Regions from separate parts of the Streptomyces sp. NPDC001410 genome, predicted to be linked through region 2. Evidence: riboswitches for the same ligand, from Rfam matches in the RefSeq annotation. Region 2 holds a riboswitch; the other holds the start of a gene.

Region 1 (14,917 bases), on a different contig from region 2:
GTGAGCCCGAGCCGCGCCCGGACCTCGTCGCCGCCCGAGCCGGGGTGGAAGGTCTTCTCGTCGACGCCGGGGGGCAGCTGCACCATCCGCCGGGCCGCGTCCGGGGTCAGCGCGGTCGCTATCCGGGAGCGGGTGTACTCGCCGAGGTAGGTGATCGTGTCCGTGGAGTCCCCGATCCGGCGCAGCAGCTGCCGGGCGGCGGGCAGCTGGGCCCAGCCGGCCTCGTGCCCGTGGGTGGTGGCCACCAGCCGCTCGGCGCCGGCCCTGCGCAGCGCGGGCGCCATCAGGCCGAGCGGCGCGGCCGCCCCGAACCAGACCGAGGTGCAGCCGTGCTCCCGCAGCAGCGAGACGGCTCGCCGGGTCGCGCCGGGCGTGGGCAGCAGCATGGTCGTACGGTCACGTACGACGGTGAAGGGCTGCTCGGCGTCGAAGGCGGCCGTGGCCTCGACGCCCTCGCGACCGCGCTTCCAGGTGGAGGCGTACACGACCAGCCGTCCAGGCTCCAGCCGGAGGGCCATGTTGTGCAGGAAGGCCTGGATGCCGCCCGGCCGGGGCGGAAAGTCGTTGGTCACGATCAGCGTCTTGTGCATCGTCGCCGACCCTACCGGGCGCGCTTCGTGGCACACGCACAGGTCGGCAGGGAATCATGGGGCCGGACCGGGTCGGTGTACGAACAGTCGGCGTACGAACAGGGGTGCGGGTGAGCGGGAAGATAGCGGGACTGCTGGCGACCTGGTGCGCCACCCGGCTGGTGCTACTGCTCTTCGTCTTCGGGGTCTACGTCTTCCCGGGCCCCGACGTGACCACCGACGTGTCGGTGATCTACCAGGGCTGGTACGAGGTGCTGCGCCAAGGAACGTTTCCGCTGGCCGACGTGACCTGGCAGTACCCGCCCGCCGCCGCGCTCGCGATCCTCTCCCCCGCGGCCCTGCCGTTCCTGAGCTACCCGCACGCCTTCTTCGTACTGGTGTGCCTGGCCGACCTGGCCGTGCTGGCCCTGCTGCTGCACGCGGGCCGGCGGCCCGGCCGCTCGCTGCGCGGGGTGTGGACCTGGGTGGTGGGCGTGCCCCTGCTCGGCCCGACGGTGTACGCCCGCTACGACCTGATGGTGACCGCGGTGGCCGTGGCGGCCCTGCTCGCGGGGATCCGGCGTCCCCGGGTGATGGGCGCGCTGGTGGGTTTCGGGGCGCTGCTGAAGGTGTGGCCGGCGCTGCTGCTGGTCGGCGCCACCCGGCTACGGGCGTGGGCGTCGGCCGCGGTGACCGCGTGCGGTGTCGCGACGGCGTTCGCGGTGTCCATGCCGGGCGCCTTCGCCTTCCTCACCTTCCAGCGGGACCGGGGCACGGAGGTGGAGTCGCTGGGCAGCCTGGTCTTCCATGTGGCCCGGCACCACGGCTGGCAGGGGCAGGTGCTGCTGAACTACGGGTCGATCGAGTTCGTCGGCCCGTACGTCGGGCTGGTCAGCAACGTCGCGATGGCGCTGAGCGGGGCGGCGATCGGCTGGCTGGTGCTGTGGCGGCGGCGGGCGTCCCGGTTCGACGCGCACACACTCGCGGACGCGGCCCTGACGGCGGTGCTGCTGTTCACGGTCACCAGCCGGGTGATCAGCCCGCAGTACCTGGTGTGGCTGATCGGCCTGGCCGCCGTGTGCCTGTGCTTCCGGGCGAGCCGCATGGGCGCCCCCGCCCTGATGGTCCTCACCGCGACCTTGCTGACGGTCCTCGAGTTCCCGATCGGCTTCGTGCACGTGGTCGTCAGCGACACGTACGGCATCACGCTGCTCGTCCTGCGCAACGGCCTGCTCGTCGTCGCCACGCTCATGGCGGCCCGTCGGCTGTGGCGCTCCACGGTCCCCGCGGCCACCGAGACCCCACCGGCCCCTCAGCCGGCTCCCGCGAAGGAGACCTCGGCCTCCTGACGGCGGGCCCGCCGGAACAGCACCGCCACCGCCCCGCACTGCACGGCCATCGCGAGCGCCAGGGCCAGGCCGACGCCGGGCAGGCCGAGCCCGGAGAGGGCGTACGCCAGGGGCACCTGGAAGGCGGTGCCGAGCAGGGTGGCCCGGAGCAGCTCCGGAGCTGCTCCGCTGCCCTCGAAGACCCCGCCGAGCGCGATGAAGCAGGCCATCAGCAGCAGGTAGGGGCCGATGCAGCGCAGGAACAGCACACCCTGGTGGGCGACCTCGGGTCCGGCGCCGAAGGCGGCCATGATCCAGGGGGCGGTGACGGCGAACAGGGCGGCGGCGCCCAGGCCGAGACCCCCGGACACGAGCATCGCCTGCCGGCCTATGTCCCGGCGCGCGTCCTGGCCCGCGCCCCGGGTGTGCGCGGTGTGGATGGCGGCGGCCTGCCGTACCGAGTAGAAAGCCATGGTGGCGACGTACATGACCTTGTACGCGATCGAGTAGGCGGCCACCGCCGTCACGCCGAGCCGCGCCACGATCGCCACCAGCACCAGGGCCCCGCCCTGCCGCACGGTGAAGTCGGCGGACATGGGCAGGCCGGTGGTGAGGGTGCGGCGCAGGGCGGCGGGGACCGGCTCGACGGCAGGGGTGCCGGCCGCCGTCCGCAGCAGCGCGTTGCGGCCGAGCGCGCGCAGTCCCGCCGCGAGGGCCACGCAGCGACACAGCACGGTCGAGGCCGCGGCGCCCCGGACACCGTAGAGATGGATCAGGACCGGGTCGCAGAGCAGGATCAGCCCGTTGGACAGCAGGGCGAGCCGCATCGGGGTACGCGTGTCGCCGGCGCCCTTGAGAATGCCGTCGACCAGTTGCTGGGCGAAGAAGACGGCCATGCCCGGCAGGGAGATCGCGAAGTAGGCGGTCGCGAGGCGCAGGGCCGCCGAGTCGCCGCCGCCGAGGACCAGGCGGGCCAGTGGCTCGCGCGACAGGAACCCGCCCACCACGACCACCGGGGTCACCAGAGCGCACAGCGCCCGGCCGCCGTGCACCGCGGCCCGCAGGGCGGCGGGATCGCGAGCTCCCCTGGCGTGCGCGACGAGGACGGTCGTACCGGAGGCGAAGACCAGAGCGATGCCGAGCAGCACGTTCTCGGTGTTGGTCGCGACGGCGACGGCGGCCACGGCGGCGCCGCCGAGCCGGGAGACCCAGACCGTGTTGATGATCCCGGAGGCGACCGAGGCGAGGAGCGAGAGGTAGACGGGGTGGGCGAGCAAGACGAGTTGCCTGCGGTGCGCGTTCACAAGGAGCCCCCTCTTATCGAGCTACCTCGTTTAGAGGTAGCTCGATAAGAGCTAGCATGGGTCCCACGCCCGCTGCAAGGAGGATTTCGCGTGCTGGAGCTGTCGATCCTGGGGTTCCTCGCCGAGGAACCCCTGCACGGCTACGAGCTGAAGGAGCGCATCAAGGCGCTGAGCGGGCATGTCCGGCCGGTCAGCGACGGCGCCCTCTACCCGGCCATCAACCGGCTGGTCGCGGCGGGCAAGCTCGACCAGCGCACCGAGGAGGGCGCGAGCGCCGCCCCGCGCCGGGTGCTGTCCCTGACCGGGAAGGGCCGCGCGGACCTGCTGGAGCGGCTGCGCACCCCCAAGCAGGCCGAGATCACCGACCAGATCCGCTTCAACACCGTCCTCGCCTTCCTGCGGCACCTGGACGACCCGGCGGAGCAGGCCGCGGTGCTGCGCCGCCGCCTGGACTTCCTGGAGGCCCCGGCGAGCTTCTTCTACCGGGACGGGGAGCCGGTGCGCGCGGAGGAGGCGGGCGACCTGTTCCGGCAGGGCATGCTGCGGGTCGCCCGGGCCACCGGCACGGCCGAGCGGGAGTGGCTGCGCGAGGCGATCGAGGTGCTGGGGCAGGCCCCAGGTCAGCGCAGCTGAGCGCGCACGTACTGCCGCCACTCGGCGGTGAACGCCTTGGGCGTGGTCCCGAGCACCTTCTTCAGCGCCTCCTCGACCGCGCCCGCCCGCGTCCGGTGGGCGCCGACGGCCCGGTAGAAGGCGCCGAGCCGGTCCTCGCCCCAGCGGTCGGCGATCATCCGGCAGGCGAGCCAGCCGCTCTCGTAGGACTGCGCGAGGCGGGCGGGGTCGGTGCTGAAGCCGAAGTACTTGTCGGCGGGGAGGCTCGCGGGCACCTTGCCGTCCTGGACCGCGCGGGCCAGTTCCGGTGCGGCCTCGGTGGGTGTGCGGCCGGTGCCGAGGTAGCCGATCCAGTCGGCGTACCCCTCGGAGAGCCACAGCGGGGTGGCGGCGTCGGTGTGCGCGCGGGTGGCCACATGGGTGGTCTCGTGGGTGAGCACGACCTGCTTGCCGACGCTGCCCAGCATCGCGTACGCCTCCGGGTTGACGACCACCCGGTCCGCGGGCGCCCTGCCCGCGCCACCCACCTCGCCGGTGGTGACGGCGGCGATGCCCCGGTAGCCGGCGGCGGGCGAGCCGAGCAGCCCCGCCATGCCCTCCAGCGTGCGCGGGACGAGGACGACGACCCGGCGGGTCCAGTCCGTGCCCCACTCGTGGGAGACGGCCGGGACCGCGCGGTCGGCGAGCCGGGCGTAGGCGCGCAGGTCGCCGGCGCTCTGACCGGCCCCGAGGACCAGGCTGTGCGCGCCCTTCACGGCGGTCACCCTGCCCTGGTCCCACACCTGCTCCCCGGCCTTCCGCGCGGGCTTGTCGGCGGTGACGTACCACTTGCCCTCGGCGGTGCGGCTGAGCGCGAGGGTGCGGCGGACGCTCACCGGGGCCCGGTCGTAGCCGGCGATCCGGTAGCGCAGCTCGGCGTCGGCGGTGGCGCCCGGGCCGTCACCGTGCACGGCGGTCACCCGGTAGGCCCAGGCGGCCAGCGGGAGCGCGCGCAGGCGGACGAACCCGGTCCGGGTGCCCGTCTTGCCGTACGCCGTCTCGTCGTGCCCGAGCAGGGCCGCGGAGCGCCGGTCGAGCACCTGCTGCACCTCGGCCGTGGCCGGGTCGGTCGCCATCCGGCCGCCGCATCCGGCGAGGGGCGCCGCGAGCAGCAGACAGAACCCCGCCGCCGCGGCGCGCCACACCCTTCTACGACCAGCCATTTCCCGATCGTACGGTGCGCGGCGGGAGGTCAGGGACGGGTGACCGAGGAGACGGGCATCATGCCGACCGGGTCGTAGCGCACCGGCGCGCCCGGGTAGGGGGCGTGGATGACCTGGCCGTTGCCGACGTACATCGCCACATGGCTGGCGTCGGAGCGGTAGACGACCAGGTCGCCGGGGCGCGCCTGGGAGAGCGGGATCTGCCGGCCGGCGTACCGCTGCTCCTGGGAGGTGCGCGGCAGGTGGATGCCGGCATGCCCGTACGACCACTGCATCAGGCCCGAGCAGTCGAAGCCGGAGGGGCCGGTCGCGCCCCACACGTAGGGGCGGCCGAGGGCGGAGCGGGCGGCGGCGACGGCGGCCGCCGCGCGGGCGTCGGGGGCGACGGCGCCGGACAGGTCGACGCGGTCGGAGCCGTCGGAGCGGGAGGCCCGGTCGTAGGCGGCGCGTTCGGCGGCGGGCAGGGAGTTGATCAGCTGCTGGGCCCTGGCGAGCTTCTTCTCCACGGTCCGCTTGTGCGTGGCGACCGCCCTGCGGCTCTGCTCCAGCGCGGCGAGCTTCCCGGCGGCCTCGGCGCGCTCCTGGGCCAGTTCGCGCATCGCCGCGCTCAACTCGCGCAGCCGGCCCGCCTGCTGGGCGCCGATGCGGTCGAGGGTGGCCGCCTTGTCCAGGTAGTCGTCGGGGTCGTCGGAGAAGAGCAGGGCGACGGCCGGGTCGATGCCGCCGGCGCGGTACTGGGCGCCGGCCAGCGAACCGAGCCGCTCGCGCATGGTGTTGATGCGCTGCTGCTGCCGGGCGATGTGGTCCTGGGCGTCCCGGACCTTCCGGCGCAGCACGTCGGCCCGCTCGTCGGCCTTGTCGTAGGCCTGGGTCGCCCTCTCGGCCTCCTCGTAGAGGCGGTCCACCTCGGCACGGGTGTCCCCGTGCGGCGCTGCTTGGGCGGGTACGGCGCCGAGCGTGGCGGCCGCGGCCGACAACACGCACAGGGCGACGCCGGCGCCCCGGTTGAACCCGGACAGTGCAAGGCGGCGATGGGACCCCACGGCAGTCCTTCTGCTGGCGGACAGAGACAGCTTCCCCGGCGCCGGGGACGGGGAGGCCCCTGCGCCGGGGAATCGCGGCAGACAGTAGCCGTGCGGAAGGACCGCGCCGAACGGCGTCGAGCGGCGCACACATGCGACGCCCCGCCCTGACGCAGGTCATGGGCGGGGCGTGGAGTCAGTCTCGGTTCATCGGATTCGCCCGTTCGGGCGCCACCGAGTCAGCGTCGCGAAGTTGTCAGACCCGGACGCCGAACTGGAACGGCATGTTGCCGATGGCCTCGTAGCGGACCACGGCGCCGGTGTGCGGGGCGTGCAGCACCTGGCCGTTGCCGGCGTAGAGGCCGACGTGGTGCAGGTCGCTGTAGAAGAACACCAGGTCGCCGACCTGGAGCTGGCTCTGCGTGAGGCGGGTGCCGATGCCTGCCTGGGCCTCGGAGGTGCGCGGGATGGAGACGCCGGCCTGCGCGTAGGCGTAGGAGGTCAGACCCGAGCAGTCGAAGGAGGACGGGCCGGTGGCGCCGTAGACGTAGGGCTTGCCGATCTGGGCCTGGGCGGCCTGGAAGGCGGCGGCGGCACGACCGGAGGCGGAGCTGTCGTTGCCGAGGTCCACCCGCTCGGTGGAGGAGCGGTTGGCGCGCGCCTGCTCGGCGGCGAGCGCGGCCTTCTCCTTGGCGGTCAGGGTGTTGAGCAGCTTCTGCGCCTCGGCGAGCTTGCCCTGGACTTCCTTCTTCTTGTTGCCCAGCTCGGTGCGGGTGGCGGCGAGGTCCTTGAGCTTGTCGGTGGCCTCGGCCCGCTCCTGGGCGAGTTCGCGCTGTTTGTCCTGAATCTTCTTCAGGGCCTCGACCTGCTGGCTGCTCAACTGGTCGAGCGTGGAGGCCTTGTCGAGGAAGTCGTCCGGGTTGGAGGACAGAAAGAGCTGGACCGAGGAATCTATGCCACCGGAGCGGTACTGGGCGGTCGCCAGCGAACCCAGGCCGTCGCGGAGCTTGTTCAGCTCCTGCTGGCCGCGGGCCACGTTGTCCTGGATGGTGGAGATTTCCTTCTGCAGCTTCTGCTGCTTCTCCTTGGCCCCGTTGTACTTCTCGGTGGCCTGCTCCGCCTGCTCGTAGAGCTTGTCGACCTTCGCCTTGACCTCGTTCTTGCCGAGCTTCTCGCTCGGGGCGGCATTGGCGGCGTTCGCGCTGAGCGCGACGGCAGCGGCGGCTGCGGTGGTCAGCACGGTGACACGCGTGCGACTCGGCTGCTTGGGTCGACGATGGGACGCCACGGAGGACGAACTCCTTCTTGTGAGTGATCACCCGTTCGGAGGTTCGAGCCCAGACCCTAGTGACCCAGCTGTGATCAGTTCAAATCCTCGCAGCAAAAAACCCTGTGACGCAATGCATTCTTTGCACATAACTCACGTGCAGTGAGGCGTGATTGACCCTACGTGGCGTGAGAGTCAGGCCAATTCGGGCATTGTGTATGCGCGTTGGACCTTCAGGACAGTCGCTTCAGAAGTACCGCAGAGGCGACGGGACGGGCACCGGCCCTGGCGACCCCGTCGGCCACCTCCCGGTCGGTCGAGGCGACGATGACCGGACGGCCCGGCGGCTCCGCGCGCACCAGCTGGCGGATCAGCTCGTCGGCCGTGACGCCCGGCCTGGAGAACAGCACCCGCACTCCGCGCGGCGGCGCGAGCAGCACCGGCGCGGCCAGTTCGGCGCCATCGAAGACACAGGTCACCTCGGCGCCGGTCTGCGCGGCGAGCGCCGAGAGCTGCCCCAGGAGCCGCAGCCGCTGCTTCTCCAGCGGCATCTGCGGATAACCGGTCTTGGTGACGTTGTAGCCGTCGACGACCAGATGCGCCTGCGGCAGCGCGAGCAGCTGGTCCAGGATCGCCGGGTCGTTCTCGGACAGGGCCCGGGCCGCGATGTCCTTCGGGGTCATACGTCCCGGTTCGACCGCGTCCACGGTCTCGGCCGGGCGCACGGAGACCGGAGGCAGCGCGAGTTCGCGCCGCAGCCCCTGGGTGGCGTCCAGCAGGGTGTCGAGCAGCAGCCGTACCCGCATGTCCTCGACGCTGCGCCCCTCGCGGGCCGCCCGGCGGGTGGCCTCCAGCGCGGCCTCGGCCTCGCCCAGGCGGGCCTTGAGCCGACGGGACTCGCTCTCGGCGACCGACAGCTGTGCCTGCCCCTCGGCGCGTACGGCCTCGATCTCGCCCTGGACCTTGCGCAGCGCGGCCTCGCCGCGCTTGACGTCGCTGAGCGCGGCACGGAGCTTGCGGTGCAGCGACTCCGCTTCCTTCTTCGCCGACTCCAGTTCGGTGCGCAGCCGTTCGGTCTCGGTCCGGGTCTGCGTCCGGGCCTCGGCCAGCTCCTCGCGCAGCCGCTCCAGCTCGGCCCGGCTCTCCTCGTCGGCCCGCTCGGCGTCCGCGCGCTGGGCCTCCTCGCCGGCCGCGGTGACCAGCTTCACCCAGCCCGCCGGGCGCAGTACATAGGCCGCGGCCGCCACGTCGAGCGGGTCCGCGGCCGGGGGCGGCGAGCCGGAGTCGAGGGCGCCGGACAGCTCCGGCTGTGCCTCTCTGAACTTCTCTCCGATCCGCTGCCTGAAAAGCGGATCGGTCTCCAGCGCGGCCGCCATCGCGTTCCCGGCGAACTTGGCCCGCCGGTTCGGGGCGAACCGGGCGTACTGCCGCAATTGGGCGGGCAGTTCCGCGACGGTCAGGCCGCCGAACCCGTCCGAGACGATCTGCACGACCCGTCGGCGCACGCCGTCGGGCAGCGGACGGTCAAGCACCTCAGCGGTGCCGTCGCCCGGCCCCCCGCCTGCGGTCTCCACCATCCGTCACACCCCAATACCTGTACGGGGCCCGCTCCGCTCAGGAGCCGGCGCCCGGCCTGTCCACGAGTTCCACCTGGTCCACCGCGTTGCACCAGCGGCAGCGGACCGAGTCGATGGTCTCACTGACCACCTCGCGTTCCTCGACCGTCGGCTCACCGGCGAGGTCGAGGTGGACGTACTCGACGACCTTCGACGAGCGGGTCACATCGAAGCGGGTGAGGTTGCCGCAGAGGGTGCAGCGCCATCGCGTCGTGGCGGTCGGCAGGGGAACCGTCATCGTGACTGTTCGCTTCCTTCTCGGGTCGGTCCGCGCCGCTCCTCGACGCGTGTGGCTCGTAACCCTACGGCCTGGCGGGTACTCACCGCCCGTCCGTCCGCGGCGGCGAGGCGGTCTGTCAGGTTGCGTCCCCTTACGTCATGCTCTGTAGTCATGATCAACGCCTGGAGCACGACGGCCGGCCGCACACTCAGGGCGCTCCGGGACACCCCCGCGCCGATGACGCACGCCCTCATCGCCGTGTGCTCCCTGATCTTCGTCCTCGGACCGGCCTCCGGGCTCACTCCGGCGTACGGCTCCGCGGACGCGCTGCCGGCCGCGCAGCGCGCGTACTTCCGGCACTGGGGGGTGGTCCCGGCGAACCTGTTCGAGGAGCCCGTCCGGGAGGCCCTGACCCCGGTCACCGCGCTGTTCGTGCACGGCAGCTGGGTGCATCTGCTCGGCAACATGCTCTTCCTCTTCGTCTTCGGGATGATGACCGAGGAACGAATGGGCCGGGTGGAGTTCACCCTCTTCTACGTCTGCTGCGGCTACCTGGCCCTGCTGGGCTACGCGGCCGCCAACGCCACCTCCGAGCAGTCGCTGGTGGGCGCGTCCGGGGCGATCTCGGCGGTTCTCGGCGCGTTCCTCTATCTGTTTCCCCGCGCCCGTGTCACCAGTCTGCTCCCGTTCCTGTTCTTCCTGCCGATGCGCTTCCCGGCCTGGGTGGTGCTGCCCTTCTGGGCGGCGCTGCAGTGGCTGGCGGCGGGGCGCTCCGGCGAGGGGCCCGGGGTGGCCTACCTGGCGCACCTGGTCGGCTTCGGGGTGGGGTTCGGGTACGCATGGGTCCGATACCGACGTACCACTAGAGTGAAGTGCGCACCGGCTCCGGCACCCGAGGGAGAGAACCCGTCGTGATCACCGCGATCGTCCTGATCAAGACCAGCGTGGACCGGATCCCCGAGATCGCGGAGCAGATCGCTTCGCTGGATTCGGTGAGCGAGGTCTTCTCCGTCACCGGTACGTACGACCTGATCGCCATGGTGCGGGTGCGGCAGCACGAGGATCTGGCCGACGTGATCCCGGGGCGGATCAGCAAGATCCCCGGGGTCGAGGCCACGGACACGCACGTCGCCTTCCGTACGTACTCGCAGCACGACCTCGAGGCGGCCTTCTCGATCGGGTTGGACAACTGATCGGCTGAAGACCGCCCCACCAGGCGTTCAGAGACTCACACCGCCGGGACGCAGCGGCCTTCCTCCGTGCGGTACGTCCACTTCGCACCCTCGGTCACCAGTTCCTTCACCGCCGTGACGAAGCGCTCCACGTGCTCGTCGGGGGTGCCCGCGCCGAAGCTCACGCGGATCGCGTTCAGCGACTTCTCGCCCGGCGTGGCCTCGGGGGCTCCGCACTCGCCCTGGGCCTGGGGGTCGGAGCCGAGGAGGGTGCGGACCAGGGGGTGGGCGCAGAACAGGCCGTCGCGGACGCCGATGCCGTACTCGGCGGAGAGGGCGGCGGCGAAGTGGGAGCTGTTCCAGCCGTCCACGACGAAGCTGATCACGCCGACGCGCGGGGCGTCGTCCCCGAAGAGGGAGAGGACCCGGACCTCGGGCACCTCGGCCAGGCCGGCCCGCACCTTCGCGATCAGGTGCTGTTCGCGGGCGACCAGCGTGTCGAAGCCGGCCTCCGTCAGGGCCTTGCAGGCGGAGGCGATGGAGTAGGCGCCGATGACGTTCGGGGAGCCGGCCTCGTGGCGGGCGGCGCTCTCGTGCCACTCCACGGCCACTCCCCCGTCCTCGCGCCGGGTCACCTTGCGGCTGGCGCCGCCGCCCGCGAGGTACGGCTCGGCCGCGACCAGCCAGTCGGCGCGGCCGGCCAGGACACCGGAGCCGAAGGGGGCGTACAGCTTGTGGCCGGAGAAGGCGACCCAGTCGACGTCGAGGTCCTGGACCGACACGGGGTGGTGCGGGGCCAGCTGGGCGGCGTCCAGGACGATCCGGGCACCGTGCGCGTGGGCCGCGGCGGCCAGCTCGCGCACCGGCCACAGCTCGCCGGTGACGTTGGAGGCACCGGTGACGCAGACCAGGGCCGGGCCGTGAGGGTCGCGGTCGGCGAGGGCCCGCTCCAGGGTCTCGACGGCCTGCCGCGGGGTGCGCGGGGCGTTGAGGTAGGTGACGCGGGCGTCCTGCCAGGGCAGCAGGGAGGCGTGGTGCTCGGTCTCGAAGACGAAGACCTGGCAGTCGGCGGGCAGCGCGGCGGCGAGGAGGTTCAGGGAGTCCGTGGTCGAGCGGGTGAAGACCACCTGGTCGGCCGCGCGGCAGTCGAGGAACTCGGCGACCGTCCTGCGGGCGTTCTCGAACAGGTCGGTGGAGAGTTGGGAAAGGTAGCCGGCGCCGCGGTGGACGCTGCCGTAGTACGGCGCGTAGGCCGCCACATCGTCCCAGACGCGCTGCAGGGCGGGGGCGCTGGCCGCGTAGTCGAGCGCGGCGTAGGTGACTTCGCCGCCGGTCACGAGCGGGACGGTGACATCACGGCCCAGGACAGACAAAGGGGCACAAACGGACTGGTCGGCGGCAGCGGTGAAGACGGACATGGCGAGCTCCTGTGCGAGGCAAGGCGGAACCACACGTGAGCGCGTACGGCTCGAACGTGGGGAAGGTGAAAGGGGTACGCGGAGGCGGGGCTCTACGCCCTATCGCATTCGCTTGCTCACAGAAGGCTCCCTCGACGACCAGGACCCCTGGTGTGCGAGGGGTCCGCGCTTGCCGCAGACCTCACTGCCTGCGGCCCGGTCTTCACCCGGGGCACCCCGCCACGGACGGAGGGTTGCCGGACAGTCGGCCGGGGCCTCATGACTGTCACTCATGACCTGTTCAGGAACGTAGCCGAGCTGATCGCCGCCGCGCAACTTCTGTCCGGATCCCGGGACACCCGCTACGACGGCGATCAGCCACCCGCTACTTGTTGCTGGCCGCCACCCACCGCTCCAGCGTCCGCTTCGCCTCGCCCGAGTCGATCGACACGGCAGCCTTGGCCATGCCGGCGCGGAGCTGCTCGGCCAGGGGGGCCTCGGTCGGGTCGAGGGCCACCAGCGCGGCCGCCGAGTTCAGCAGGACCGCGTCCCGGACCGGGCCCTGCTCGCCGTCCAGCAGGCGGCGGGCGACCTCCGCGTTGTACGACGCGTCGGCGCCGCGCAGGGCCTCCACGGGGACGAGGTCGATGCCGACGTCCCGTGGGTCGAAGCTCTCCTCCGTGACCTTGCCGTCCCGGACCACCCACACCCGGGAGGTGGACGTGGTCGTCAGCTCGTCCAGCCCGTCGTCGCCCCGGAAGACCAGGGCGGAGTTGCCGCGCTCGGCGAGGACCCCGGCCACGATCGGCGCCATCCGGGGGTCGGCGACACCGACCGCCTGGGCGCGCACCCTGGCCGGGTTGGTGAGCGGGCCGAGCACGTTGAAGGTCGTACGGATCCCCAACTGGCCGCGCGCCGCGGCGGCATGACGCAGCGCCGGGTGGAACTTCACCGCGAAGCAGATGGTGATGCCGGCCTCTTCGGCGACCTCGGCGACCCGCTTCGGGGTCAGGTTCAGGTTGATCCCGAGCTTCTCCAGGACGTCGGAGGACCCGGAGGCGGAGGACGCGGCGCGGTTGCCGTGCTTGACGACCTTCGCTCCGGTGCCGGCGACGACGATCGACGACATCGTGGAGATGTTCACCGTCTTGGCGCCGTCACCGCCGGTGCCGACGATGTCGACGGCCGGCCCGGGTACCTCGATCACGTTGGCGTGCTCGTACATGGTCCGCACGAGTCCGGTGATCTCCTCCACCGTCTCGCCCTTGGACCGCAGGGCCACCAGGAACCCGGCGATCTGCGCGTCGGTCGCCTCGCCGCTCATGATCAGGTCCATCGCCCAGGCCGTGTCGTCGGCGGACAGGTCCCGGCCGTCCAGCAGCCCGTTCAGCAGGGCGGGCCAGGAACGGCCCGCCGCGGTGTCGCCTCCAGCGGGGGTCACAGCGCTCATAGCCGCTCCTGGGTGTCTAGAAGAACAGTGTGGTCCCACCCTATCCAGCCCGGGACACGGCGAAGGGCCCCGTCCGTAACACGGACGGGGCCCTCGGCGTGGCGTGGCGACGCGGGGATCAGTGGTGGCCGTGGCCGCTCGTGATCTCCTTGTACTCCTCGACAGTCGGCTTCGGGATCTGGTTGTCCTCGCCGTAGTAGGCGTTGCTGAGCTTGGCGCGCAGCTTCTCGGACTTCTTCACCTTGCGCTCGACACCGTTCTCGTCGACCGTCGGGCCGATCTCGGCCGGCTCGTACTGGTGGTGGGCCGTGAGGGTGTGCAGCTGCTCCTGGCTGAGCGGCTCGTGCACCTCGATGAACTCACCGTGCGGCAGGCGCTTGATGATGCCGGTCTCGCGACCGTGCAGCACCTTGTCGCGGTCGCGGCGCTGCAGGCCGAGGCAGATCCGCTTGGTGAGGATGAACGCGATGACCGGTCCGGCGAAGAAGGAGATCCGGACGAACCAGGTCACGGCGTTGATCGACAGGCTGAAGTGGGTGGCGATGAGGTCGTTGCCACCACCGACCAGGCCGACCATGTACACGGTGACCCAGGCGACACCGAACGCGGTACGGGTCGGGGCGTTGCGCGGGCGGTCCAGGATGTGGTGCTCGCTCTTGTCGCCGGTGACCCAGGACTCGATGAACGGGTAGACCGCGATCGCCGCCAGGACGAGGCCGAAGAGCACCAGCGGGATGAACACGCCCAGGACGAGCGTGTGACCCCAGAAGTTGATCTCCCAGCCCGGCATGTAGCGGACCAGACCCTCGGCGAAGCCCATGTACCAGTCGGGCTGGGCGCCGGTGGACACCTGGTCGGGGCGGTAGGGGCCCATGGCCCAGATCGGGTTGATCTGGGTCACCGCGGCGATGGCCGCGATCACACCGAAGACCAGGAAGAAGAAGCCTCCGGCCTTGGCCATGTACACCGGCAGCAGCGGCATGCCGACGACGTTCTTGTTCGTCTTTCCGGGACCCGCGAACTGCGTGTGCTTGTGGTAGAAGACCAGGATCAGGTGGCCCACCATCAGGCCGAGCATGATGCCCGGCAGCAGCAGGATGTGGATCGAGTAGAACCGGGCGACGAAGTCGTGACCGGGGAACTCGCCGCCGAAGAGGAAGAACGAGATGTAGGTGCCGACGATCGGCATCGACAGGATCGCGCCCTCGGTGAAGCGGACACCGGTGCCGGAGAGCAGGTCGTCCGGGAGCGAGTAACCGGTGAAGCCGGTGAACATGCCCAGGACGAAGAGCAGGAAGCCGAACAGCCAGTTGATCTCACGCGGCTTGCGGAACGCGCCGGTGAAGAACACGCGCATCATGTGCACGAACATGCCGGCGAGGAAGATCAGCGCGGCCCAGTGGTGGATCTGCCGGATGAGCAGACCACCGCGCACGTCGAAGGAGATGTGCAGGGTCGAGTTGAACGCCTCGGACATCAGCTGTCCCTGGAGCGGGACGTAGCTGCCGTGGTACTCCACCTCGTTCATCGACGGGTGGAAGAACAGCGTCAGGTAGACACCGGTCAGGATGATGATGAGGAAGCTGTACATGCAGACTTCGCCCAACATGAACGACCAGTGGTCGGGGAAGATCTTGCGCATGTTGGACTTGGCCAGGGAGTAGATCCCGAGCCGTCCGTCGGCCCAGTCGGCGACGCGCTCGCCGGCCGGCGCCTTGCCGCGTCGCTCGTTGTTCTCGTTGGTGCTCATCCGCGCTC
Region 2 (14,917 bases):
GGGCCGGTGGGGGCTGATCGCGCCCACGCGGCGGAGCCGCATGTCGAGGCGTCCCGCGCCCCTGGGTCGGCTGCCATCAGTGGGTTACCTCCGTAGGGTCGGTGTGGTTGAGGAGATCCCGGGCGAGAAGTCCCGCGCCCAGGCAGCCGGCCGTGTCGCCGAGGGCGGCGGGGACGATGGACGGGAGTTTCTGGAAGGTGACCCGTCGCCGGACGGCGTCCCGCAGCGGTTGGAACAACACTTCCCCCGCCTCGGCCAGGCCGCCACCGATGATCAGCGTGCGCGGGTCCAGCAGGGTGAGCGCGGTGACCAGCCCGTCGGCCAGCGCGTCCACCGCCTCCTGCCAGACCCGGACAGCGTTCGGGTCACCGGACGCGACGGCCTTCGCGCAGTCGGCCGCGTCCGCTTCCGGGTCCCCGCAGGCCGCCGCCCACGCCTCGCTGACAGCGGAGGCGGAGGCGTACCGCTCCAGGCAGCCGCGCTGCCCGCAGGGGCACGGGGTCCCGCCGGGCCGTACGACGACATGGCCGATCTCGCCGGCGAAGCCGTGCGCTCCCGCCTCCACCCGCCCGTCGACGCCGATGGCGCCGGCGATGCCGGTGCCCAGCGGCACGAACAGGAACCGGTCGGCACCCTTGCCCGCGCCGATCCGGCCCTCGGCGAGCCCGCCGGTGCGCACGTCGTGGCCGAGCGCCACGGGTACGCCGAGCCGGTCGGCGAGCAGGGCGCGCAGGGGTACGTCCCGCCAGCCGAGGTTGGCCGCGTAGACGGCGACGCCGTGCTCCTCGTCGACGATGCCGGGGACCGCGAGGCCGGCCGCGGCGGCCGGTTCGCCGTAGTGCTCCACGCCGTACGCGCGTAGCTCCGTGGCGAAGTCGAGGATGGTCTCGACCACCGCGTCGGGCCCGCGCTCGCGGCCGGTCGCGCGGCGGGCGCGGTGCAGCAGTGCGCCGTCGTCTCCGACGAGGGCCGCCTTCATCCCGGTACCGCCCACGTCCAGGGCGATGACATGTCTCACGGGGGACAGTGTGGCCCGCGGACCCGCAAGAGGTCTAGTCCACTCGCGTGGTGTAGACCTTATGTGTCCACATATTGAACGGTCAGACAGCAGGGTTGGGGCTTTGAGGGTGCGTCGGCGTACGGCAGGAACGATCGCGGTGGTGTCCGCACTGGGCATGACGGCGGTCCTCGGCGGCTGCGGGAGTACGGGCTCCTCCGACGTGACCCTCAGACTGGTCGCGGCCGACTACGGCGACTCCTCGGCGAACAGCTCGAAGAGGTACTGGGACAAGCTGGCCGAGGCGTACGAGTCCCAGCACTCCGGTGTGAAGGTCGAAATCAGCGTCTACTCCTGGAACGACGTCGACCGCAAGGTCAAGGAGATGGTCGACGCCGGGGACGCTCCCGACCTGGCCCAGATCGGCGCCTACGCCGACTACGCGGCCGCGGGCAAGCTCTACCAGGTCTCCGACCTGCTCTCGATCCGCACCCAGGCCGACTTCCTCTCCCAGCTCTCCGACGCGGGCGAGTGGAAGCACGTGCAGTACGGCATCCCGTTCGCCGCCTCCACCCGGGTGCTCTTCTACAACAAGACCCTCTTCGCCAAGGCCGGCATCACCCCGCCCACCACCTGGAGCGAGCTGGCCGCCGACGCGCAGGCCCTCAAGGACAAGGGGGTGAAGTACCCCTACGCGCTGCCGCTCGGCTCCGAGGAGGCGCAGGCCGAGACCATGCAGTGGCTGCTGAGCGGCGGTGCCGGCTACACCGACGACGTCGGCACCTACACCATCGACTCGGCGCAGAACGTCGAGACCTTCACCTGGCTCAAGGACGACCTGGTCGGCAAGGGCCTGACCGGTCCGGTCGCCCCCGGCAAGCTCAACCGCGCGGACGCCTTCGCCGCCTTCGCCGACGGGCAGGTCGGCATGCTCAACGGGCATCCCACGCTGATCCAGCAGGCCGCCAAGAAGGGTGTGCAGTTCGGCATGGTCCCGATGCCGGGCCGCACCGGCAAGGCCAAGGCCGCGATGGGTGTCGCCGACTGGATGATGGGCTTCAAGCAGCACGGGCACGCCGAGCAGATAGGCGACTTCCTCGACTTCGTCTACAAGGAGAAGAACGTCCTGGCCTTCTCCCGCGAGTACGGACTCCTCCCGGTCACAGGCTCCGCGTCCAACACCATGACCGAGTCGGACTCCGCCCCCGACAAGGACCTGCGCCCCTTCCTCGACCAGCTTCCGATCTCCGAGCTGTACCCCGCAGGCAAGACCTCCTGGGCGACGGTCAGCGCGTCCGTGAAGAAGGAGATCGGCCAGGCGGTCACCCCCGGCGGCAGCCCCGCCGGAGTCCTGTCCCGCCTCCAGGCGACGGCGACCGAGGCGGACAGCAGCGACACGAACTGACCGGGCTGTCACTGCCCGGCATTACGGTGGCCCCATGGAACTGGGCACCCGCGAAAAGGCCATCCTCGCGCTGGAGCGCCGGACCTTCCCCGGCCCCGGCGCAAAGGAACGAGCCATCCGCGAGGAACTGGGCCTGCCCCCGGTCCGCTACTACCAACTCCTCAACGCCCTCCTTGACGACGAGCGGGCCCTGTCCCTGGACCCGGTGACGGTAAACCGCCTACGCCGGGTCCGGGCGGCACGCCGGTCCGAACGCTGAGGTTCTGCTGCCAGGAGTGACCACGGTCCGCCCTGGATACTGTCGCCGTATGGACCTTCTGCCGACCCCGGTGACCCAGGCCGGCCGGGATGGACTTGCCGCGCTGCTCGAAAAGCCCCGCACCGCAGTGATCGGCCTGGACTTCGACGGCACCCTGGCCCCCATCGTCGAAGACCCCGAGCAGGCCCGAGCCCACCCCGACGCCGTCCCCGCACTGGCCACCCTCGCCCCCAAGGTCGCCTCGGTCGCCGTGGTCACCGGCAGACCCGCCGAGGTGGCGGTCCAGCACGGCGGCTTCGCGGGCACCCCCGGCCTGGAACACCTCGTCGTCCTCGGCCACTACGGCGCCGAACGCTGGGACGCCGCGACGAACACGGTCACCGCACCCCCGCCCCACCCCGGCGTGGCCGCGGTCCGAGCCGAGCTGCCGGGTCTCCTGGACCGCGTCGGCGCCGGCCACGGCACCTGGATCGAGGAGAAGGGGCGCGCCGTCGCCGTCCACACCCGCCGCGCCGACGACCCGCAGGCCGCGTTCGAGGCCCTGCGCGACCCCCTGGCCGACCTCGCCACCCGGCACGGCCTGATCGTCGAGCCCGGCCGGCTGGTCCTCGAACTCCGCCCGCCGGGCATGGACAAGGGCGTCGCCCTCCTGGAGCACATCCGCGCCACCGGCGCCCAGTCCGTCCTCTACGCCGGCGACGACCTCGGCGACCTCCCCGCCTACGCGGCCGTCGACAAACTCCGCTCCGACGGCATCCCCGGCCTCCTGGTCTGCAGCGGCAGCACCGAGGTCACGGAACTGGCGGAACGGGCGGACGTGGTGGTGGACGGCCCGGCGGGAGTCGTAGCACTGCTGCGGGCGCTGGCAGCACACATGGCGTGATCAGCGCCTGCCAGGTGCCCGGAAATCACCGCTCAAGTGCACCAAGTTGATCCAGGAACCACTGAGCCGGAGGCAACGCAGTAGCTGCAGCAGCCAGCCTCTTGGACCGCTCCGCCCGCTCACCCGCCGGCAGGCTCAGCGCCTCGTGCAACGCGCTCGCCGTGCCCCCGATGTCGTACGGGTTCACCACGATCGCGTCCTCGCCCAGCTCCTCGTACGCCCCCGCCTCCCGCGACAGCACCAGCGCGCACCCCTCGTCGGAGACCACCGGCACCTCCTTGGCGACCAGGTTCATGCCGTCCCGGATCGGGTTGACCAGCGCCACGTCCGCGAGCCGGTACGCGGCCAGGGAACGGGCGAAGTCGTCCTTGACGTGCAGCACGACCGGCGTCCAACCCGGGGTCCCGTATACGGAGTTGATCGTCTCCGCCACCCGCTGCACCTCGGCCGTGTACTCCCGGTAGACGCTGAGGTCCTGCCGGGACGGGTAGGCGAAGGCGAGGTGGACCACCCGTTCGCGCCACTCGGGGTGGTCCTCCAGCAGCTGCCGGTACGCCAGCAGCCCGCGCACGATGTTCTTGGACAGCTCGGTGCGGTCCACCCGGACGATCGTCCGGCGCCCCTCGCCGATCTCCTCCCGCAGCCTGGCCATCCGCTCGTCCACGTCCGTCCGGTGCGCCCGCTCACGCAGGAAGTCCGCGTCCGCGCCGAGCCCGTGCACACCGATCCGGGTCCCGGACGGGATGCCGGGGCCCAGCACCGCGTGACAGCAGTCGGTGAACGCGTCCGCCCACCGCCGGGTCAGGAACGCGGCCCGGTCCGCGCCCAGGATGCCGGTCAGCAGCTCGGCCGCGATGTCGTCGGGCAGCAGGCGGAAGTAGTCCGGCGGGGCCCACGGGGTGTGCGAGAAGTGGCCGATGCGCAGGTCGGGGCGGAGCCGGCGGAGCATCCGGGGGGCGAGGGCCAGGTGGTAGTCCTGGATGAGCACCGCGGCGCCGTCCGCCGCCTCCTCGGCCAGCGCCTCGGCGAAGGCGCGGTTGTACGCCTCGTACGACGCCCACTGCTGCCGGAACTCCGCGTCGAAGATCGGCTCCAGCGGGGTCTGGTACAGCATGTGGTGGACGAACCACAGCACCGAGTTGGCGATGCCGTTGTACGCGTCGGTGAACACGGTCGCGTCGATGTCGAGCATCCGCACCCGCTGCCCGCCGGTCTCCTCGGCCGGCAGCAGCCCGCCGTCCGCGCGCCGTACCGCCTCGCGGTCACCGCCGCCCAGCGCGGCGCACACCCACACCGCATTGTGGTTCGGCCCGATGGCCGACAGCCCCGAGACCAGCCCGCCGCCGCCCCGCTTGGCGAGCAGCGAGCCGTCCTCGTGCACCTCGTACGAAACCGGGCCGCGGTTGGACGCGACCAGCACATCAGCAGTGTGCGCGGAAGCCATGGTCCTCAACCTAGCCCGGCCCGGAAACGCTCAAACGTACGGTCTGCCCCGGAAGGGGGCTGTATACAGCCGTTCTCGTGCGCCCCTCACGCCACCCGGCGCGCCGCGTACTCCGCGATCTCCGCCATGGGTGGCCGTTCCTCGGTGTCCACCGAGTAGGTGCGCGGCTCGAACCCGTCCTCGCCCCGCTCGAACTGGGTGAGGGACGGCCGGACGAGGTGTCCCCGGGCGAGCCTGAGCTGGGCCGTGCGGTAGATCGCCGCGGCCATCCGGCCCAGTGCCTGGCCGTCCTGGTGGCGGTGCTTGCGCACGCCGACATCGACCTGGGCGAGGGCGTCCAGGCCCACCAGGTGCAGGGCGTCGACCAGCATGCCCAGCTCGACGCCGTAGCCGACGGGGAAGGGGAGCTGTTCGAGCAGCGAGCGGCGGGCCGCGTACTCGCCGCCGAGCGGCTGCACGAAACCGGCCAGCTGCGGCCAGTGCATGTTCAGCAGCGGACGGGCCATGAGTTCGGTGACCCGGCCGCCCTGCCCCGTTGCGCCCCCGAGCGGGCGGTCGTACATCGCCTTGACCAGGTCGACGTCCGGTTCGGTGAGCAGCGGGCCGACGATGCCGGAGACGAAGTCGGAGGAGAACTCCTTCAGGTCGGCGTCGATGAAGCAGATGATGTCCCCGCTGGTCACCAGCAGCGAGCGCCACAGCACCTCGCCCTTGCCGGGGACGGCCGGGATGCGCGGGAGGATCTCGTCGCGGTGGACGACCCGGGCGCCCGCCGAGGCGGCCACCTCGGAGGTGCGGTCGGTGGACCCGGAGTCGACGACGACGATCTCGTCGACGAGGGGGACCTGCTGCATGAGGTCGTGACGGATGATCGCGACGATGTCGCCGACCGTCTCCTCCTCGTTCAGCGCGGGCAGGACGACGGAGACGGACTGACCGGTGCGCTGCTTGGCGGCGAGTATCCGGTGGAGCGGACGATCGGTCACGGACCAGGAGCGGGTGGCCAGCCAGCGCTCGACTTCTTCCAGCACGGTCTGCGGCTCCTCACTGTCGTGATCACATGGCGTGACCGTGTGATCCATCTCGCGGTTCGGACGACTATCTCAACTGTCCTGGCCTTCGGTTACAGTCTTGAACAACGCCGGTGACCATCGCATGTCAGGGTCAACGAGCGTTGACAACCGCATACAGCTCATCCAGAGGGGCAGAGGGAAACGGCCCGATGAAGCCCCGGCAACCCTCCAGTCGGTTCTCGTTCTCCAGCGAGGCTCCCGGCTAGGGAAGGTGCCAAATCCGTCTCACGGCGAGATGCGTCGTGAGGAAGATGAGGAGAAAGGGCCTCGCCTCCATGGCTGTGCAGACAGTTGCAAGCACCAGCAATCCCACCGTAGACCTCGGCCCCGCCGCGGCGCTGAGCTGTCGCGAGTGCGGTCACCGGGTGCCCCTCGGGCCGGTGTTCGCCTGCGAGGAGTGTTTCGGTCCGCTGGAGATCGCCTACGACTTCTCCGCCTACGACACCGAAGAGCTGCGCAAGCGGATCGAGTCCGGTCCCGCGAACATCTGGCGCTACGCGCCGCTGCTGCCCGTCCCCGCCGACGTGGCCGACAAGCCCAACATCAACCCGGGCTGGACCAAGCTCGTCAAGGCCGACAACCTGGCCCGCGAGCTGGGCGTCACCGGCGGACTGTATGTGAAGGACGACTCCGGCAACCCGACGCACTCCTTCAAGGACCGCGTGGTGGCCCAGGCCCTGGAGGCCGCGCGCGCCTTCGGCTTCACCACGCTCTCCTGCTCCTCGACCGGCAACCTCGCCGGTGCCGTCGGCGCCGCCGCCGCCCGCGCGGGCCTGCGCTCCTGCGTGTTCATCCCGCACGACCTGGAGCAGGGCAAGGTCGTCATGGCCGCGGTCTACGGCGGCGAGCTGGTCGGCATCGAGGGCAACTACGACGATGTGAACCGGTTCTGCTCCGAGCTGATCGGTGACCCGGCCGGCGAGGGCTGGGGCTTCGTCAACGTCAATCTGCGGCCGTACTACGCGGAGGGCTCGAAGACCCTGGCGTACGAGGTCTGCGAGCAGCTCGGCTGGCGGCTCCCGGACCAGATCGTGGTCCCGATCGCCTCCGGCTCCCAGCTGACGAAGGTCGACAAGGGTCTGCAGGAGCTGATCAAGCTCGGGCTCGTCGAGGACAGGCCGTACAAGATCTTCGGTGCGCAGGCCGAGGGCTGCTCGCCGGTGTCCACCGCCTTCAAGGCCGGTCACGACGTGGTCCGCCCGCAGAAGCCGAACACCATCGCCAAGTCGCTGGCGATCGGTAACCCGGCCGACGGCCCGTACGTCCTCGACATCGCCCGCCGTACCGGTGGCGCGGTGGAGGATGTGACGGACGAGCAGGTCGTGGACGCGATCAAGCTGCTGGCCCGGACCGAGGGCATCTTCGCGGAGACCGCCGGCGGTGTGACGGTCGGCGTGACGAAGAAGCTGATCGAGGCCGGCGTGCTGGACCCGACCCTGACGACGGTCGTCCTCAACACCGGTGACGGCCTCAAGACCCTCGACGCGGTGGCCGGCACGGGTCTCACCGCCACCATCCGTCCGACCCTGGACTCCTTCCGAGAGGCTGGCCTCGCATGAGCGTGACCGTTCGCATCCCCACCATCCTGCGCACCTACACCGGTGGCCGGGCCGAGGTCGCCGCCGAGGGCGGGACCCTCGCCGAGGTCATCCAGGACCTGGAGAAGAACCACACGGGCATCGCGGCCCGCGTGCTGGACGACCAGGGCAAGCTGCGCCGCTTCGTCAACGTGTACGTCAACGACGACGACGTCCGCTTCGAGCAGGGGCTGGAGACGGCGACCCCGGACGGCGCCGGTGTCTCCATCATTCCCGCGGTCGCCGGCGGCTGATCAAAAGCGACCATTACCTACGGTAACCGCGGTTACTGAATGTTCATCGAATGGCCTCCTCCGTGAGAGAAGCGGAGGGGGCCATTCTGCGTGATTGAGCGCGGTACAGTTGGGGAACGCGCGCCGGGTCTGCGGGTCGCAAGCCCCGGAATCATGCCTTACGCCCGGTGAGAAGCAGCCAAAGTGCACGGGCTGTATGCGCCTTTTGCGCCTTTTCTGGAGCCCGACTTGCCCTGAATTCGGACGAATTCTCGGCAGATTCCGGATCGGGCTCGTCCAGAATTCTCGTCCGATTGACCTGTTGCAGAGGGCAGTTGGACAGATACATTCAGCCGCGGTCGACGCGTTCCGGCGCACGCCCCCGACCAATGGGGGGTGAGGTCTGACCCGGGTCCGCGAAGTGTGGATCTGTGCAAGGGCCAGTAATAGGGGAGTTAGGCATGGCTCAGGGCACCGTCAAGTGGTTCAACGCGGAGAAGGGGTACGGCTTCATCGCGGTCGACGGTGGTGCGGATGTTTTCGTCCACTACAGCGCGATCCAGATGGACGGTTACCGCACCCTGGAAGAGGGGCAGCGGGTCGACTTCGAGATCTCGCAGGGCCAGAAGGGCCCGCAGGCGGACATGGTCCGGCTGGCGACCAGCTGAAGCACGCGTCGACTGACACCGACGTTCTTCTGTTTCATCTTCGAAGGGCCCGCACCTCCCGGGGTGCGGGCCCTTCGTCATGCCCGGCGCTCCCCTGTTCGCGCGCGGCTGAGCGCACCCCCGGCACCCCCGAGGCGCTTGCACTCGGGGGTGCCGAGTGCTAATCATTGGCGTTAGCACTCTGAAGGTGAGAGTGACAAAGAAGGACCGGGTCGGTGAGGCCCGCAGGCCAGGTGGGGCAAGGAACCACAGGTCGGCGAGCCGTCCGTCGCGGGCGCGGGCGCGGTCCGAAGGAATCACCCCCAGTCCTGGAGGGACCACTTCACATGGCCAAGATCATCGCGTTCGACGAGGAGGCGCGGCGCGGCCTCGAGCGCGGCATGAACCAGCTCGCGGACGCCGTCAAGGTGACGCTCGGCCCCAAGGGTCGCAACGTCGTCCTCGAGAAGAAGTGGGGCGCCCCCACGATCACCAACGATGGTGTCTCCATCGCCAAGGAGATCGAGCTCGAGGACCCGTTCGAGAAGATCGGCGCCGAGCTGGTCAAGGAAGTCGCGAAGAAGACGGACGACGTGGCCGGTGACGGCACGACGACCGCGACCGTCCTGGCCCAGGCCCTGGTCAAGGAAGGCCTCCGCAACGTCGCCGCCGGCGCCAACCCGATGGCCCTCAAGCGCGGTATCGAGAAGGCCGTAGAGGCCGTCTCCGCCGCACTCCTCGAGCAGGCGAAGGACGTCGAGACCAAGGAGCAGATCGCCTCCACCGCGTCCATCTCCGCCGCCGACACCCAGATCGGCGAGCTGATCGCCGAGGCCATGGACAAGGTCGGCAAGGAAGGCGTCATCACCGTCGAGGAGAGCAACACCTTCGGTCTGGAGCTTGAGCTCACCGAGGGCATGCGCTTCGACAAGGGTTACATCTCCGCCTACTTCGCGACCGACATGGAGCGCATGGAGGCGTCGCTCGAGGACCCGTACATCCTCATCGCCAACTCCAAGATCGGCTCGGTCAAGGACCTGCTCCCGCTGCTGGAGAAGGTCATGCAGTCGGGCAAGCCGCTGCTGATCATCGCCGAGGACGTCGAGGGCGAGGCCCTGTCGACCCTGGTCGTCAACAAGATCCGTGGCACCTTCAAGTCCGTCGCCGTCAAGGCTCCGGGCTTCGGTGACCGCCGCAAGGCCATGCTCGGCGACATCGCCATCCTCACGGGCGGCGAGGTCATCTCCGAGGAGGTCGGCCTCAAGCTGGAGAACGCGACCCTGGACCTCCTGGGCCGCGCCCGCAAGGTCGTCATCACCAAGGACGAGACCACCATCGTCGACGGTGCCGGCTCCTCGGAGCAGGTCGGCGGCCGGGTCAACCAGATCCGCGCCGAGATCGAGAACAGCGACTCCGACTACGACCGCGAGAAGCTGCAGGAGCGCCTGGCGAAGCTCGCCGGCGGTGTCGCGGTCATCAAGGCCGGTGCCGCCACCGAGGTGGAGCTCAAGGAGCGCAAGCACCGCATCGAGGACGCCGTCCGCAACGCGAAGGCCGCCGTCGAGGAGGGCATCGTCGCCGGTGGTGGCGTGGCCCTGCTGCAGACCTCGGGCGTCTTCGAGAAGCTGGACCTGGAGGGTGACGAGGCGACCGGCGCCAACGCCGTGAAGCTCGCCCTGGAGGCCCCGCTGAAGCAGATCGCCGTCAACGGTGGTCTTGAGGGTGGCGTCGTCGTGGAGAAGGTGCGCAACCTGGCCGTCGGCCACGGTCTGAACGCCGCCACGGGCGAGTACGTCGACATGATCGCCGAGGGCATCATCGACCCGGCGAAGGTGACCCGCTCTGCCCTGCAGAACGCCGCCTCCATCGCCGCGCTGTTCCTCACCACCGAGGCCGTCATCGCCGACAAGCCGGAGAAGGCCGCCGCGGCCGCTCCGGGCGGCATGCCGGGCGGTGACATGGACTTCTGATCGACCTGACGGTTGATCGCCTGTCCTTCGGACCGAGGGCGGTACGTCCAGCTTCTGGCTGGGGGTGCCGCCCTCGGGCGTGTTCAGGGCTCAGCCGACGCGGGTCTCCGCGTAATAGGAACCCACTGCGGGCTGACCCGTGTAGTTCGGCCCGGCGGAGGGATCGGCGCCGACGTAGCGGAACGGCGGTCGGATGTCGCGGGCGCCATCGAGGGTGAGGCGGTGGTGCCGGGAGCTGTAGCGGAACCCGGCGGCGCGGAGGGCGGAAAGAACGGCCCGCCCGGCAGGTGAGCCATCGACCCAGCGGATGGAGTCGGGGTCGAAGTGGGCGATGAACAGCCCGTCGGGAGCGAGCCAGGAGGCGGCCCGGCAGACGAGCCCCAGCTGATCGCCGATGTAGTGGAGACCGTGTACGCAGGTGATGAGGTCGTACGTCCGTGAGGGCGCCCAAGAGGAAACGGAGGCGACGATCTCCTCCAGGACGGGCGGTGTCGGCGCCCCGGGCGCGAGCGGCCCCACGAGATCCACGGCGGTGAGCACAGCGTCCCTCGACAGGGCACCGGCCGCCTCCCGCAGGGCCCGGCCCTCACCACTGCACAGGTCCAGCCAGGAGGGAGCGGGACGACCGGCCAGCCGGGCAACGGGATCGAAGCCCAACTCGCGGGCGTAGCTGTTGACTCCGGTGAGCCCGCGTTCCCGGTTCATGGAGTTGTTGGCTACGACGGAGGACCGCTCCAGCTCGTCGCTCGCGGAGATCAGTGGGGGTTTCGGCATACGGTCAGTCTGCGTAGTGAAGTCAACTCGCAGGGCGGGGATGCGAGGCCTGAGCCTCGGGAGTTGGCCAGTGACCGTCGGGCCGCCCGCTGCTCGGCGATTGTCGTGCTTCCACGGCCCGCGTCGAGGGCGCTGCGCGTCGCCTTCGGCGATGGGCCTGCGGCCCACCCTTGACCCGGTCCGCTCCAGCACGGGGAAGAAGCGAGCGGGCGGCCGGGGAGCAGTGGCCCGTTGGCGGGGTTGGCCCTTGGGCGTGCTGCGCTTGTGCCGTTGGCGGAGGGGCGCGTTCGCGCCTCGCCTGCACGCCGGGCTGGCATAGCGGCTGGCCGCCGGTGGGTGGGGCGCGAACGCTGGGTTGGGGCAGGCCGGGCCGGGTTGGCGGCTTGCGGCCGGTGGGCGGGGCGATGCACCTGTTCTCCGAGTCCCGCCCGTCACACAGGCCCCTTCAGCCTCGCTTCACCGAGTGATTGGTGCATTCGGGCCACCAGCCCCGGCAAATGCCCTGGTCAGGCAGGTCAGACGAGGCAGAGGTCGGCCCATTCGCACCACTCAGGTCCATCGGCCGGTTTCCTTCCCCCACTCGCCCGCAGGCCGCCAAGCCGGCCCGGCGTGCTGGCGAGGCGCGACCGCGCCCGTCAGCCGAGGGTCCCCTCGCAGCCGACCGTTGCTCGCGAACCCCGGCCGGGACCCGGCCCCAACGGTCACTTGAGAGAAGAGGTGAAGGCAGCCCAGGTGACCGAGCTGAAGAAGAGCTTCGGTCCTTGGGGGTTCTTCGAGTCTCGGATGGGGATGAGGGCGGGGTGGCCGACCGCAACTTCGAGGCAGTTGTCGCCGCCGCCACCGCTGTAACTCGATTTGATCCATGCGGCCGTGCTCAGGTCGTAGTCAGGGATGTTCCTCATGGGCGTAATCCTCCGCCAACGCCTCGACTAGGGCCAGGGACTGCTCTTGCGAGAGCGCGGAGGCCACGAGGAGGTCGTACACGAACCTCAGCTGGGTGACGGTGGCCGGGTCGTCCTCCAGTCGCCAAGTGCGTACCCCCTCGAAGTAGACCAGTGGAGGGGCGTCCGCGAACTCCATCAGCTTCAGGGCGCCCTGCATCGCCGAGTGTGCACCCGCGCTGAACGGCAGCACCTGCATGATGATCCGGCTCCGCCGAGCCAGCCCGGCCACGTGGCGCAGAGCCTCCGCCATCACCGCCCGACCACCGGTCTCCCGGCGCAACGCGGCCTCGTCAAGCACCGCCCACAACACTGGCTTTGTTGGGTGGTCGAGCATACGGGTCCGCGCCATCCGGCCTTCCAACCACTCCTCGATGGTCTCGTCCGGTGTCGTCGGGTCGTATGCGCGGTTCACGGCCCGCGCGTACGCGGGCGTCTGGAGCAGCCCGGGGATCAGCAGCGGCGTGTACTCCCTGATCGTCGTGGCCTGAGTCTCCGACTCCACCACTACCTCAAAGTGCTCCGGATACTTCGACTTGGCCGCCGCCTTGCAGTTCCTGGCGAAGAAGCCACCCGTCCCCAGCACTTCGTCCAGCATCCGCGCGAACTCCGGCTGCATCCGCCGAGTCCCCGCCTCCAACTGCCCGATGAACGACCCGCTCACGAACAGCCGTTGGCCCAACTGCTCCTGACTCAGCCCCTTCCGCTCGCGAGCATGCCGTAACTCGGCACCCAGCAAAGCGCGCGGCGACGACGACGGATCGAGGTCCTTCGGTCCTGCCATGGCAACTCCCGGTCTGACAGCAGAGGTTGTTGGGGCGCCCTATCTGGCCAGGTTAGAGTGCTGTCGGCCACGCTGTGTAGCGAACGTGAATACCCACCGTGGAGGAATTGGCGCAATGGATGCGAAGGAAATGACGGCGGACGACCGACCCGCCCGCTCCGCAGCGGAAGCCGTAGAGCGACTGCGCACGGCCCTGCACGACGTGGGGATCATCCTCCCCTCGCTGCGGATCGACCCGGTCACCGGCGCCCACGGTCACCCCTACGCCCTCGTCGACCTGGGCCGCTGCAACCTGGGTGTGGCCTCGCGGCTGGCGGCGGTGCTGCGGCGGTCGGGCGGGGATGCGTGACCGGGGAGATCGGGACGTACGCCGTCGATGTACGGAGCGGGCGGATCGGCGAGGTAATGGCGCGCGTAGGAGGTTATGTGCAGCTTCGGCCCGTGGGCGGCGGCCGGGAGTGGGACTGTCCCCCCCGAGGAGCTGGGGGAGGTGGCGCCGGACGAGGTGCTGCGCGAAAAGGTGCGGCGACTGAACCAGGACGCCCGCTCACGCCCGGCGGCCGAGCTGCCCTGACGACCGGCGGGTGTGGCCGGGATCACAACGAGGGCAGCCCGGATTCGGAATGTGCCGCACCGCATAGGGGGTTCTTTGAGGAGGTGCAACAATGCGTGTGCACATACCATCTGGTCAGACCGAGCAACACCCGAGGAGCCCCCACGTGACCGACACGACGCTTCCCGCCTCCCGCGCGGCCCAGATCCTCTCCCGCCCGATCAGCCTCAACGGGCTCACGGTCCCCAACCGGATCGTGATGGCGCCGATGACCCGCATGTTCTCCCCGGGCGGCATCCCTGGCGAGGACGTGCGGTCGTACTACGCGCGCCGTGCCGCCGCCGGTGTCGGTCTCATCGTCACCGAGGGGACGTACGTCGGGCACGAGTCGGCCGGGCAGAGCGACCGTGTGCCCCGGTTCCACGGCGAGGAGCAGCTGGCCGGCTGGGCGAAGGTCGCTGAGGACGTGCACGCGGCGGGCGGGACGATCGTGCCGCAGCTGTGGCACATCGGCATGGTCCGCAAGGCGGGCGAGCCGCCGTTCGCGGACGCCCCCGCGGTCGGCCCGTCCGGCCTGGTCACCGAGGGCGCCGAGCCCACCGGCAAGGCCATGACCCAGCAGGACCTGGACGACGTCGTCGCCGCGTTCGCCCAGGCCGCCGCCGACGCCGAGCGCATCGGCTTCGACGGCGTCGAGCTGCACGGCGCCCACGGCTACCTCCTCGACCAGTTCCTGTGGGCCGGCACCAACCGCCGCACCGACGCGTACGGCGGCGACCCGGTGGCCCGCACCAAGTTCTCGGCGGAGATCGTCGCGGCGGTCCGCGAGGCCGTCTCCCCCGAGTTCCCGATCCTCTTCCGCTACTCGCAGTGGAAGCAGCAGGACTACGGCGCCCGCCTCGCCGAGACCCCCGAGGAGCTGGAGGCGATCCTCACCCCGCTGGCCGCCGCCGGCGTAGACGTCTTCCACGCCTCCACCCGCCGCTACTGGCTGCCCGAGTTCGACGGCTCCGACCTGAACCTGGCGGGCTGGACGAAGAAGCTCACCGGCAAGCAGGTCATCAGCGTCGGCTCGGTCGGCCTCGACGGCGACTTCATCAACGCCTTCCAGGGCGAGGGCTCCCCGGTCAAGGGCATCGACAACCTGCTCGACCGCCTGGAGGCCGACGAGTTCGACATGGTCGCCGTCGGCCGTGCGCTGCTCCAGGACCCGGAGTGGGCGGCGAAGGTGCTCGCGGACCGCTTCGACGAGCTGAAGCCGTACGACGCGGCCGCGCTGAAGACCCTCAGCTGACCTCAGCTGACCTCGGCCGACCTGGGTTGAAGTAGCCCAGTTCGCCGGGCACTTGTGATCGCTCCCGTCCGTTCCCCTGATGA

What was found. Region 2 has a riboswitch for S-adenosylmethionine ahead of thrC (threonine synthase). Riboswitches for the same ligand answer to the same signal wherever they lie in the genome.
Positions count from the first base shown of each region.
Region 1: another riboswitch for S-adenosylmethionine. It lies ahead of ACFY3C_RS13925 (aminotransferase class V-fold PLP-dependent enzyme); the one in region 2 lies ahead of thrC (threonine synthase).

Region 1 is NZ_JBIAWE010000006.1:5,698-20,614, reverse strand. Features, by position in the region: gene ACFY3C_RS13980 (glycosyltransferase family 4 protein) at 1-590, opposite strand, end outside; gene ACFY3C_RS13975 (glycosyltransferase 87 family protein) at 647-1,918, shown strand; gene ACFY3C_RS13970 (MATE family efflux transporter) at 1,882-3,201, opposite strand; gene ACFY3C_RS13965 (PadR family transcriptional regulator) at 3,292-3,834, shown strand; gene ACFY3C_RS13960 (hypothetical protein) at 3,822-5,015, opposite strand; gene ACFY3C_RS13955 (NlpC/P60 family protein) at 5,045-6,058, opposite strand; gene ACFY3C_RS13950 (NlpC/P60 family protein) at 6,294-7,325, opposite strand; gene ACFY3C_RS13945 (NYN domain-containing protein) at 7,538-8,881, opposite strand; gene ACFY3C_RS13940 (hypothetical protein) at 8,919-9,158, opposite strand; gene ACFY3C_RS13935 (rhomboid family intramembrane serine protease) at 9,312-10,055, shown strand; gene ACFY3C_RS13930 (Lrp/AsnC family transcriptional regulator) at 10,052-10,333, shown strand; gene ACFY3C_RS13925 (aminotransferase class V-fold PLP-dependent enzyme) at 10,369-11,730, opposite strand; SAM riboswitch class IV at 11,891-12,007, opposite strand; gene trpD (anthranilate phosphoribosyltransferase) at 12,095-13,159, opposite strand; gene ACFY3C_RS13915 (cytochrome bc complex cytochrome b subunit) at 13,278-14,909, opposite strand; gene ACFY3C_RS13910 (Rieske 2Fe-2S domain-containing protein) at 14,906-14,917, opposite strand, start outside.
Region 2 is NZ_JBIAWE010000016.1:25,593-40,509, reverse strand. Features, by position in the region: gene ACFY3C_RS31260 (ROK family protein) at 77-1,018, opposite strand; gene ACFY3C_RS31255 (extracellular solute-binding protein) at 1,158-2,402, shown strand; gene ACFY3C_RS31250 (DUF3263 domain-containing protein) at 2,437-2,661, shown strand; gene otsB (trehalose-phosphatase) at 2,711-3,544, shown strand; gene ACFY3C_RS31240 (trehalose-6-phosphate synthase) at 3,570-4,988, opposite strand; gene ACFY3C_RS31235 (glucosyl-3-phosphoglycerate synthase) at 5,075-6,019, opposite strand; SAM riboswitch class I at 6,178-6,319, shown strand; gene thrC (threonine synthase) at 6,337-7,620, shown strand; gene ACFY3C_RS31225 (MoaD/ThiS family protein) at 7,617-7,892, shown strand; gene ACFY3C_RS31220 (cold-shock protein) at 8,333-8,539, shown strand; gene groL (chaperonin GroEL) at 8,866-10,488, shown strand; gene ACFY3C_RS31210 (class I SAM-dependent methyltransferase) at 10,579-11,262, opposite strand; gene ACFY3C_RS31205 (DUF397 domain-containing protein) at 11,964-12,164, opposite strand; gene ACFY3C_RS31200 (Scr1 family TA system antitoxin-like transcriptional regulator) at 12,148-12,987, opposite strand; gene ACFY3C_RS31195 (hypothetical protein) at 13,103-13,336, shown strand; gene ACFY3C_RS31190 (hypothetical protein) at 13,412-13,561, shown strand; gene ACFY3C_RS31185 (NADH:flavin oxidoreductase) at 13,707-14,834, shown strand.